2 regions of the Streptomyces sp. NPDC000151 genome follow, and region 2 is predicted to be linked to the other one. Evidence: predicted binding sites of a transcription regulator. Region 2 holds the regulator's gene; the other holds the start of a gene.
The links. The regulator HspR, encoded in region 2, represses chaperone genes until heat shock. The targets are predictions, from matches to a motif close to TTGAGNNNNNNNNNCTCAA.

Region 1: a site for HspR is predicted at 1,641-1,659, ahead of lon (endopeptidase La). Genes of this name have one in related genera too.

Annotation. Positions count from the first base shown of each region.
Region 1 is NZ_JBEPFC010000144.1:10,932-16,809, reverse strand. Features, by position in the region: gene ABT381_RS29210 (response regulator transcription factor) at 1-663, opposite strand, end outside; gene ABT381_RS29205 (spermidine synthase family protein) at 788-1,483, opposite strand; gene lon (endopeptidase La) at 1,682-4,102, shown strand; gene ABT381_RS29195 (lysozyme) at 4,175-4,999, opposite strand; gene ABT381_RS29190 (lysozyme) at 5,121-5,878, opposite strand, start outside.
Region 2 is NZ_JBEPFC010000046.1:30,824-36,701, forward strand. Features, by position in the region: gene dnaK (molecular chaperone DnaK) at 1-861, shown strand, start outside; gene grpE (nucleotide exchange factor GrpE) at 858-1,505, shown strand; gene dnaJ (molecular chaperone DnaJ) at 1,545-2,723, shown strand; gene ABT381_RS15840 (heat shock protein transcriptional repressor HspR) at 2,726-3,184, shown strand; gene ABT381_RS15845 (hypothetical protein) at 3,196-3,600, opposite strand; gene ABT381_RS15850 (PPOX class F420-dependent oxidoreductase) at 3,682-4,086, opposite strand; gene clpB (ATP-dependent chaperone ClpB) at 4,283-5,878, shown strand, end outside.

The DNA of each region.
Region 1 (5,878 bases), on a different contig from region 2:
CGCCTTGATGTGGCTGTCGACCGTGCGGGTGCCGGAGGCGTCCGCCCAGTCCCAGACCTCGGCGAGCAGCTGCTCGCGGGAGAGCACGGCGCGCGGCGTGTTGGCGAGGCAGACCAGCAGGTCGAACTCGGTGGGCGTGAGGTGCACGTCGGCGCCGCGCACCCGGACCCGCCGCTGCGCGTGGTCGATCTCCAGCTCGCCCAGGCGCAGGATGCCGCTGCGCGGCGTGTGCGCGGCGAGCGCGGCCCGCTCGACGCGGCGCAGCAGGACGTGCACCCGCGCCGCCAGCTCGCGCATGGAGAACGGTTTGGTCATGTAGTCGTCGGCGCCGACGCCGAGGCCGACCAGCATGTCCGTCTCGTCGTCCCGCGCGGTGAGCATCATCACCGGGACCGGCCGCTGGGCCTGCACCCGGCGGCACACCTCCAGGCCGTCGAAGCCGGGCAGCATGACGTCGAGGACGAGCAGATCGGGCTGCCACGCCTCGGCGGTGTCCACGGCCGACGGGCCGTCGATCGCGGTCTGCACCTGGAAGCCCTCGGCGCGCAGCCGGGCCGCGATGGCGTCCACGATCGTCGGGTCGTCCTCGACGACGAGCACCCGCCGCTGGGCGCCGGGCGTGGCCGCCGCCGCGGCGCCGTGGGTGGTCTGAGTCTGGTCCATCGCCCGCCCCTGAATTTCCCCGTGCGTGGTCGCGTACTGACTTGCTGTACTGACGTGCTGACTGGGTGTACTGACTGGTCGCATACTGCTGGGCAGCAGCGTAAAGGCACGATGTGACCCGCGGCTACGCGCGTTTCCCCGCGAGGTGGACCACGTCGGGGACGCCTCGGACAACGGGGATCTCTTCGGTGCGAACCTCGCTGAACCCGGCATTCCGGAGCGCGTCCTCGAAAGCGGGCGAGGGCTGCGCCGACCAGACGGCCAGCACGCCGCCCGGTGTCAGCCGGTCCCGGCAGGCCGCGAGCCCGGCGGGGGAGTACAGGCCGCCGTTGTCCTCGGTGACGGTCCAGTCGGGGCCGTTGTCGATGTCCAGGCAGAGCGCGTCGTACGTCTCGGTGCCCGCGCCCTCCCGTACGTACGCCACCAGATCGGCCTGGACGATCTCCGTCCGGGGGTCGGCCAGCGCCGGGCCCGACACCGTCCCCAGCGGCCCCGCTCGGTGCCAGTCGATGACCGCGCCCTCGCGCTCGACGACCGCGATCCGGCCCCAGCGCGGCTCGGCGGCGGCGCGCGCCAGCGAGAAGCCGACGCCCAGCCCGCCGATCAGTACGGACGGCCGCGCGCGGCCGGCGGGCAGCGCCGCGAGCGCGGCGTCGACGAGCAGCCGCTCCGACCGCCCGTCGGAGGTGTCCATCAGGAAGCACCCGTTGGCGATGATCTCGAAGTGCGGGCCCCGCCGCCGCAGCACCACCTCTCCGTACGGTCCGTCCCGGCGCTCCAGCGTGACGGGCGTCTCGTCGGTGGCGAAGGGGGCTGACATGGGTGCGAGGCCTCCGGAGTCGGGGGATGCCGGACGGTCCCCCACCCTATGAGCCCGTAGGCCATGCGCGCCCGGCCGTTTCGGGCCTCCCGCCCGCCTCCGCGTCTGATCGCTCACAGCGAACAAAGCCCTGGGAACATCCACCGACTCCCGAGCATTGAGTGGGTACAGCTCAACTTGCCTGCCGAAGGGGAGATCATGGCTTCGACGTCCACACCGCTCACCCTGCCCGTGCTGCCCCTGGACGACGAGGTCGTCCTGCCGGGCATGGTGGTGCCACTGGACCTGTCCGACCCGGACGTACGCGCCGCGGTGGAGGCCGCGCAGGCCGCCGCCTCACCCGGTAACAAGCCACGGGTGCTGCTCGTTCCACGTATCGACGGCAATTACGCCGGCGTCGGCACGCTCGGCAAGGTCGAGCAGGTCGGCCGGCTGTCCGACGGCGACCCGGGCGCGCTGATCCGCGGCCTGGGCCGCGTGCAGATCGGCTCCGGGACGACCGGGCCCGGCGCGGCCCTCTGGGTGGAGGGCACCACGGTCGAGGAGACCGTCCCGACTGCGCCTGATGGAAAGACGGGCCTCCCCGGCGCGGTCACCGAGCTCGTCAAGGAGTACAAGGCGCTCGCCACGAGCTGGCTGCGCAAGCGCGGCGCCTGGCAGGTCGTGGACCGCGTCCAGCAGATCGAGGACGTCGGCCAGCTCGCCGACAACTCCGGATACAGCCCCTTCCTGACCACCGAGCAGAAGGTCCGGCTGCTGGAGACCACCGACCCGGTCGCCCGCCTGAAGGACGCCACCGAAGCGCTCCGCGAGCACCTCGCCGAGCAGGACGTCGCCGAGTCCATCGCCAAGGACGTCCAGGAGGGCGTCGACAAGCAGCAGCGCGAGTTCCTGCTGCGGCGCCAGCTGGAGGCGGTCCGCAAGGAGCTGTCCGAGCTGAACGGCGAAGCGGACGACGAGAGCGACGACTACCGCGCCCGCGTCGAGGCCGCCGACCTGCCCGAGGACGTCCGCAAGGCGGCCCTGAAGGAGGTCGACAAGCTGGAGCGGTCCAGCGACCAGAGCCCCGAGGGCTCCTGGATCCGCACCTGGCTGGACACCGTCCTGGAGCTGCCGTGGACGGAGCGCACCGAGGACGCGTACGACATCAAGGGCGCCCGCGCCGTCCTGGACGCGGACCACGCGGGCCTGGACGACGTGAAGGAGCGGATCACCGAGTACCTGGCGGTGCGCAAGCGCCGCGCGGACCGTGGCCTCGGCCTGGTCGGCGGCCGCCGCGGCGGTGCCGTACTGGCCCTGACCGGCCCGCCCGGCGTCGGCAAGACCTCCCTGGGGGAGTCCGTCGCGCGTGCCATGGGCCGCAAGTTCGTCCGGGTCGCGCTCGGCGGCGTCCGGGACGAGGCGGAGATCCGCGGCCACCGGCGCACGTACGTCGGCGCGCTGCCCGGCCGCATCGTCCGCGCCATCAAGGAGGCCGGTTCCATGAACCCGGTCGTCCTGCTGGACGAGATCGACAAGGTCGGCTCCGACTTCCGCGGCGACCCCGCCGCGGCCCTCCTCGAAGTGCTCGACCCGGCGCAGAACCACACCTTCCGCGACCACTACCTGGAGGTCGAGCTCGACCTCTCCGACGTGGTCTTCCTCGCCACGGCCAACGTCCTGGAGGCGATCCCGGAGCCGCTCCTGGACCGCATGGACCTGGTCCGCCTCGACGGCTACACCGAGGACGAGAAGGTCACCATCGCCCGCGACCACCTGCTCCCGCGCCAGCTGGAGAAGGCGGGCCTGGAGCCCGGCGAGGTCGTGATCGAGGACGCCGCGCTGCGCAAGCTGGCCGGCGAGTACACCCGCGAGGCGGGCGTGCGGAATCTGGAGCGGGCCATCGCCCGGCTGCTCCGCAAGGTCGCGGCCAAGCACGAACTGGGCGAACAGGACCTGCCCTTCACCGTGGGCGTGGACGAGCTCCGCCCGCTCATCGGGCGGCCGCACCACGTCCCGGAGTCCGCGCAGGACCCGGAGGAGCGGCGCACGGCGGTGCCCGGCGTGGTCACCGGCCTGGCCGTGACCGGCGCGGGCGGCGACGTCCTGTACGTCGAGGCGTCGCTCGCCGACGCGGAGACCGGCGGCTCGGGCCTCCAGCTCACCGGCCAGCTCGGCGACGTGATGAAGGAGTCGGCGCACATCGCGCTCTCCTTCCTCCGCTCGCACGGCGCGGAGCTGGAGCTGCCCGTCGGCGACCTCAAGGAGCGCGGCGTGCACCTGCACGTCCCGGCGGGCGCGGTCCCCAAGGACGGCCCCAGCGCGGGCATCACCATGACCACGGCCCTGGCCTCGCTCCTCAGCGGCCGTCAGGTCCGGCCCGACGTGGCGATGACCGGCGAGGTCTCCCTCACCGGCCGGGTGCTGCCCATCGGCGGCGTCAAGCAGAAGCTCCTCGCGGCGCACCGGGCGGGGATCACCACAGTGATCATCCCCAAGCGCAACGAGGCGGACCTGGACGACGTCCCGGCCGAGGTCCTGGAAAAGCTGGACGTCCACCCCGTGTCGGACGTCCGCCAGGTCCTGGACCTGGCCCTGACCCCGGCCGCGACCTCGGTGGAGGTCCCGGTCGCCGCGTAACCCCCGCGCCCGAGGCCCGGAACTCCCGCAGGGCGGGGGCTCCGGGCCTCCCGATGTCCCCAGGGGCGGCGGTCACCCCTCCGCGAGAGCGCGGAGCTGGGCCACCGAGCCGTTGAAGACGTTCTGGTCGCCGGGGAAGCGGCCGCGGTCGGCGTACTGCCAGATGGTGTGGGCCGGCCAGCCGGACGGGAGGGGCTGGGGGGAGGCGGCGTAGCGGGCGATCCACAGGGGGTGCTTGATGCCGAAGGACGCGTTGTCGCCGGTGCACAGGCGCCACCAGTTGGTGGCGGTGTAGATCATCGGGTAGCGGCCGGTCCGGGCGTGCACCGTGGCGCTGAAGTCCCGGATCCAGGCGGTCATGGCCGCCCGGCTCAGGCCGTAGCAGGCCGCGCCGTACGGGTTGTACTCGATGTCCAGCGCGGGCGGCAGCGTCCGGCCGTCCGCCTTCCAGCCGCCGCCGTTGTCGACGAAGTAGTTGGCCTGCGTGGCGCCGGACGAGGTGTTCGGCAGCGCGAAGTGGTAGGCGCCGCGGATCATGCCGACGTTGTACGCACCGCCGTACTGCTGGCCGAACTTGGGGCTGCGGTAGCCCGCGCCCTCGGTGGCCTTGACGATGGCGAAGCGGGCGCCGGCGCGCCAGGCCGCGGGCCAGTCGACGTTGCCCTGGTGGCTGCTGACGTCCATGCCGGCCACCCCGGCGAGCGGCTGCGGCGCCGGGCCGGACGCGGTGCCGCCCTCGTGGGCGCGGAGCGTACCGCCGGCGTGGTCGAGTCCGTAGTGGTGGGCGGTGTCGGCGGAGGAGGGGGTGGGGGATGCGGATGCGGCGGAGGCGGGCACGGCCACCGCGAGGGCCGTGCAGAGCGTGGAGAGCAGCGTGATGCACCGGCGTATGCGCATAGGGGGGAGCCTCTTTCGAAGACGCGCAAGGGGGAGGGGAGACAGGGCGCCGTGCCGCGAGGGCCTGCGGGAGGGGCCGGCGCAGGTCCTCACGGCACGTAGGGGGAGCCCTGTCGGCCTCTTACCCGTTCGCGAGCGCCTGGAGACGGTCGTACGCGCCGTTGAAGAGGTTGTGGTCGCCCACGGTCGGCCCGGTGGACGTGTACTGCCAGATGGTGTGGAAGCCCCAGCCGGCCGGGAGTTCACCGACGGAGGAGCCGTACCGCGGGACCCACAGCGGGTTGACGCTGCCGAAGCCCGCGTAGTTGCCGGTGCACTGCTTCCACCAGCTGGTGGAGGTGTAGATCACCGCGTCCCGTCCGGTGCGCGCCTTGTACGTGGCGAACCAGTCCTTCATCCAGTTCACCAGGGCGGTTGCGCTCATGCCGTAGCAGGTGGCGCCGTAGGGGTTGTACTCCATGTCGAGCGCGCCGGGCAGCGTCTTGCCGTCCTTCGACCAGCCGCCTCCGTGGTCCACGAAGTAATTGGCCTGGGCCGCGCCGCTGGAGGTGTTGGGCGTGGCGAAGTGGTAGGCGCCGCGAATCATGCCGACGTTGTAGGACCCGTTGTACTGCTGAGCGAAATACGGGTTGATGTAGCTGGTGGATTCGGTCGCCTTGACGTAGGCGAACTTCACTCCGCTGTTCCACAGCGTCGACCATGCGACGTTGCCCTGATGGCCGCTGACGTCCACGCCTTCCACGGACGCCTGGACGGACGGCGCGACGGGTGCCCCCGTGCCGCCTTCGTGCTTGGCGACCTGCGAGCCGGCCCAGTCCTGGCCGGGGTGGGTGGGCTCCGGCGCGTCCTTGCCGGGGGTGCCGGCGGGCCCGGCGGCGG
Region 2 (5,878 bases):
AACAAGGGCGTCAACCCGGACGAGGTCGTCGCCATCGGCGCGTCGCTGCAGGCCGGTGTCCTCAAGGGTGAGGTCAAGGACGTCCTCCTGCTGGACGTCACCCCGCTGTCCCTCGGTATCGAGACCAAGGGCGGCATCATGACCAAGCTCATCGAGCGGAACACGACGATCCCGACCAAGCGTTCGGAGATCTTCACCACCGCCGAGGACAACCAGCCCTCCGTGCAGATCCAGGTCTACCAGGGCGAGCGCGAGATCGCGGCGTACAACAAGAAGCTCGGCATGTTCGAGCTGACCGGTCTGCCGCCGGCCCCGCGTGGCGTCCCGCAGATCGAGGTCTCCTTCGACATCGACGCCAACGGCATCATGCACGTGACCGCGAAGGACCTGGGCACGGGCAAGGAGCAGAAGATGACCGTCACCGGCGGCTCCTCGCTGCCGAAGGACGAGGTCGACCGCATGCGCGAGGAGGCCGAGCGCTACGCGGACGAGGACCACAAGCGCCGCGAGGCCGCCGAGACGCGCAACCAGGGCGAGCAGCTCGTCTACCAGACGGAGAAGTTCCTCAAGGACAACGAGGAGAAGGTCCCCGCCGAGGTGAAGACCGAGGTCGAGACCGCCGTCGGCGAGCTGAAGGAGAAGCTCAAGGGCGAGGACACGGCCGAGATCCGTACGGCCACCGAGAAGGTCGCCGCCGTCTCGCAGAAGCTGGGCCAGGCCATGTACGCCGACGCCCAGGGCGCGCAGGCCGCGGGCGGTGCCGAGGGTGCCGCCGACGGCGAGCAGGCCAAGGCCGAGGACGACGTCGTCGACGCCGAGATCGTGGACGACGAGAAGCCCAAGAAGGACGGTGCCGCGTGACGGAGGAGACCCCGGGCTTTGACGAGAAGCCTGACGTCCCCTCCGACGCCGCAGCCCCTGACGATGCGGCGCAGGGCGCCGGGTCCGCCGACAAGGCGGGCCCGGCCCCGGCCGGGGACGCGAATCAGGACGTCGGCCTGACGGCACAGCTGGACCAGGTGCGCACCGCGCTCAACGAGCGCACGGCGGACCTCCAGCGCCTGCAGGCCGAGTATCAGAACTACCGCCGGCGGGTGGAGCGGGACCGCGTGACGGTCAAGGAGATCGCCGCGGCGAACCTCCTGTCCGAGCTCCTGCCGGTCCTCGACGACATCGGCCGGGCTCGTGAACACGGCGAGCTGGTCGGCGGCTTCAAGTCGGTCGGCGAGTCGGTGGAGACGGTCGTGGCCAAGCTCGGCCTGCAGCAGTTCGGCAAGGAGGGCGAGCCTTTCGACCCGACGATCCACGAGGCGCTCATGCACTCGTACGCACCGGACGTCACGGAGACGACGTGCGTTGCGATCCTGCAGCCGGGGTATCGGATCGGCGAGCGAACGATTCGCCCCGCGCGGGTGGCGGTCGCCGAGCCCCAGCCGGGGGCCCAGGCCGCCAAGTCCGAGGAGCAGGCGCCGGACGAGGAGAGCGGTGGCCCGGACGAGGGCTGACGTGAGAAGCAGGACAGTACGGGAGGAGGGACGTCGGGGATGAGCACCAAGGACTTCGTCGAGAAGGACTACTACAAGGTTCTCGGCGTCCCGAAGGACGCCACCGACGCCGAGATCAAGAAGGCGTACCGCAAGCTCGCCCGGGAGAACCACCCGGACGCGAACAAGGGCGACACCAAGGCCGAGGCGCGCTTCAAGGAGATCTCCGAGGCGAACGACGTCCTGGGCGACCCCAAGCGCCGCAAGGAGTACGACGAGGCGCGGGCGCTGTTCGGCAACGGCGGCTTCCGTCCGGGTCCCGGCGGCGCCGGTGGCGGCAGCTTCAACTTCGACCTGGGTGACCTCTTCGGGGGCGCCCAGGGCGGAGCGGGCGCCGGCGGCTTCGGCGGCGGCCTCGGGGACGTCTTCGGCGGCCTGTTCAACAGGGGCGGCGGTGCGGGCACGCGTACGCAGCCCCGCCGCGGCCAGGACATCGAGTCCGAGGTGACGCTCAGCTTCACCGAGGCGGTGGACGGGGCCACGGTCCCGCTGCGGATGTCCAGCCCGGCGCCGTGCAAGGCGTGTTCCGGTACCGGCGACAAGAACGGCACCCCGCGGGTCTGCCCGACCTGTGTGGGTACGGGCCAGGTCAGCCGGGGCGCGGGCGGCGGCTTCTCGCTCACCGACCCGTGCGCCGACTGCAAGGGCCGCGGCCTGATCGCCGAGGACCCCTGCGAGGTGTGCAAGGGCAGCGGCCGCGCGACGAGTTCGCGCACGATGCAGGTGCGCATCCCCGCCGGCGTCTCCGACGGGCAGCGGATCCGGCTGCGCGGCAAGGGCGCCCCGGGCGAGCGCGGCGGGCCCAATGGCGATCTGTACGTCGTCGTGCACGTCGACACGCACCCGGTGTTCGGCCGCAAGGGCGACAACCTCACCGTCACCGTGCCGGTCACCTTCCCGGAGGCCGCGCTCGGCGGCGAAGTGAAGGTGCCGACCCTGGGCGGGCCGCCGGTCACCCTGAAGGTTCCGGCAGGCACGCCGAACGGCCGGACGATGCGTGCCCGCGGCAAGGGCGCGGCGCGCAAGGACGGCACCCGGGGCGACCTCCTGGTCACCATCGAGGTGGTCGTGCCCAAGGACCTCGGCGACAAGGCGCGCGAGTCGCTGGAGGCGTACCGCGAGGCGACCGCGGGTGAGGACCCGCGATCGGAGCTCTTCCAGGCCGCGAAGGGAGCTTGATGATGGACAGTCGGGGCGGGCGGCGCAGTCGTAACCCCTATGAACTGACCGACGAGTCACCGGTGTACGTCATCTCCGTCGCGGCTCAGCTCTCCGGCCTGCACCCGCAGACACTGCGCCAGTACGACCGGCTCGGCCTGGTCTCACCGGACCGTACGGCCGGGCGCGGTCGGCGCTACTCGGCCCGCGACATCGAGCTGCTCCGCCAGGTGCAGCAGCTGTCGCAGAACGAGGGCATCAACCTCGCCGGCATCAAGCGCATCATCGAACTGGAGAACCAGGTCGCGGCGCTCCAGCAGCGCGTCGCCGAGCTGCAGAGCGCGGTGGAGGGCGCCGCCGCCGCCATCCAGCAGCGGGAGGCGGCGGTGCACGCCAGCTACCGCCGTGACCTGGTCCCGTATCAGGACGTGCAGCAGACCAGCGCGCTGGTCGTGTGGCGCCCGAAGCGGACGTCCGAGTAACGCCCGCCGCCTCAGCGGCCGTTGTAACCGGCCGTGGGCATCGACAGCCGGCGGTGCACGTGGGACTTCATGGCCGAGGTGTAGACCGGCTCGGCGAGGTCGACGGTCTCCAGCCGGACGCCGGCCGCGGCGCAGCGGGCGGTGAAATCCTCGGCGGAGTCGACGGCGTTCTCCAGGGTGCGGCGGTTCGGTACGACGAAGACATCGACCAGGCCCGCCTCCACGTCCTGCCACAGGGCGCAGTGATCGGCGCGCAGGTGGTGCAGGCTCAGCCGCCAGATGAGGCGGTAGTCGCGGTCCGCGGCCCACTGCGAGCACATCTCGTGCTGGCCTCGGTCGTCGACCAGGAACGGATCGTCGTCCAGCTCGGACAGCGGCATCAAGCACGCGATCGCCGTCACTCGCACCGCATTCATCGTGCCCCCCGGGACCTGACGACTGTGGGGGTGACGATACCCCTGTGGACGGAGCGGGGGCGGCGGCACCCGTCGGCGCTCTCAGGCCCGCCCGAGCATCTTCGTCACCCGGATCTCGATGACCACGCGCTCGGGGTTGGGCCGCGGCGTCCGCTCGTACCGCACGGCGTACCGCTCCTCCGCGTCCCGCACCTCCGCCTCGGCCGTACGGACCGTCGCCAGCCCCTCCAGCGTCGCCCACCGCCGCCCCTGCAGCTGGCACACCGCGACGCGCGCGCCGCCGTCGCCCCTGGCCAGGACGTTGCGGACCTTGGTGCTGCCCTTGCTCGTGATGACCCGGGCCAGGCCCTGCTCGTGGTCGTACGTCACCCCCACCGGCACGACGTGCGGCGTCCCGTCCGGCCGCATCGTGGTCAGGGTGCACACATGCCGCTCCCGCCAGAAGGCGAGGTACTCGGGGTCGGGATTCCGCAGATCTTGAGCCATGTCCGCACTGTACGTCGGGCGTACTCGCAGGAGTGGGCGGCAGGTCAGGGGGAACCCCAAGGGGCGGTGGACGGGTAAAGGTCGGCGTTTTGGGCTTGAGTGGAATAGACTCAACTTATCGCATGTTGAGCTAGGCAGGATGGCCCCCGAGGGCCGTGTAGGTGCAGGCCAGAGGCATGAGGAGGAGCGCGAGCACGTGGACGCCGAGCTGACCAACAAGAGCCGGGAGGCGCTGAGCGCCGCCAATGAGCGGGCCGTGAGCGCGGGACACGCGGACATGACCGCGGCCCATCTGCTGCTCGCGCTGCTCGCCGGGCAGGACAACGAGAACATCACCGACCTGCTGGCCGCCGTCGGCGCGGACGCCGCGGCGCTGCGTGCCGGGGCCGAGCGGCGGGTCGCCGCGCTGCCCAGCATCCAGGGCTCGACGGTCGCCCCGCCGCAGCCCGACCGCGAGATGCTCGCGGTGATAGCGGACGCGGCGCAGCGCGCCAAGGAGCTGGGCGACGACTACATCTCCACCGAGCACCTGCTCATCGGCATCGCCGCGAAGGGCGGGGCCACCGGCCAGCTGCTGGACCAGCAGGGCGCCTCGGCCAAGAGGCTGCTGGACGCCTTCGAGAAGGCCCGGGGCGGGCAGCGGGTGACCAACGCCGACCCCGAGGGCACATACAAGGCGCTGGAGAAGTTCGGTACGGACTTCACCGCGGCCGCGCGCGAGGGCAAGCTCGACCCGGTCATCGGCCGGGACCAGGAGATCCGGCGCGTGGTGCAGGTCCTCTCGCGGCGTACGAAGAACAACCCCGTGCTGATCGGTGAGCCCGGCGTCGGCAAGACCGCCGTCGTGGAGGGGCTCGCGCAGCGCATCGTGAAGGGCGACGTGCCCGAGTCGCTGCGGGACAAGCGGCTGGTCGCGCTGGACCTCGGCGCGATGGTCGCGGGCGCGAAGTACCGCGGTGAGTTCGAGGAGCGGCTGAAGACCGTCCTGGCGGAGATCAAGTCCAGTGACGGGCAGATCATCACGTTCATCGACGAGCTGCACACGGTCGTGGGTGCCGGGGCAGGCGGCGACTCCGCGATGGACGCGGGGAACATGCTCAAGCCCATGCTGGCCCGCGGCGAGCTGCGGATGGTCGGCGCGACCACGCTGGACGAGTACCGCGAGCGGATCGAGAAGGACCCGGCGCTGGAGCGGCGCTTCCAGCAGGTGCTGGTCGCCGAGCCGACCGTGGAGGACACGGTCGCGATCCTGCGCGGCCTCAAGGGGCGCTACGAGGCGCACCACAAGGTCCAGATCGCGGACTCCGCGCTGGTCGCCGCCGCCACCCTCTCCGACCGGTACATCACCTCCCGCTTCCTGCCCGACAAGGCCATCGACCTGGTGGACGAGTCGGCGTCGCGGCTGCGCATGGAGATCGATTCGTCTCCGGTGGAGATCGATGAGCTGCAGCGGTCCGTCGACCGGCTGCGCATGGAGGAGCTGGCGCTCAAGAACGAGACCGACGCGGGCTCCGTGCAGCGCCTGGAGAAGCTGCGCAAGGACCTCGCGGACAAGGAAGAAGAGCTGCGCGGGCTGACCGCACGCTGGGAGAAGGAGAAGCAGGGCCTGAACCGCCTCGGCGAGCTGAAGGAGAAGCTCGACGAGCTGCGCGGCCAGGCCGAGCGCGCCCAGCGCGACGGCGACTTCGACACCGCGTCGAAGCTGCTGTACGGCGAGATCCCGGGCCTGGAGCGGGAGCTGGACGAGGCCGCGGCCGCCGAGGCCGAGCAGGAGGCGTCCAAGGAGTCGATG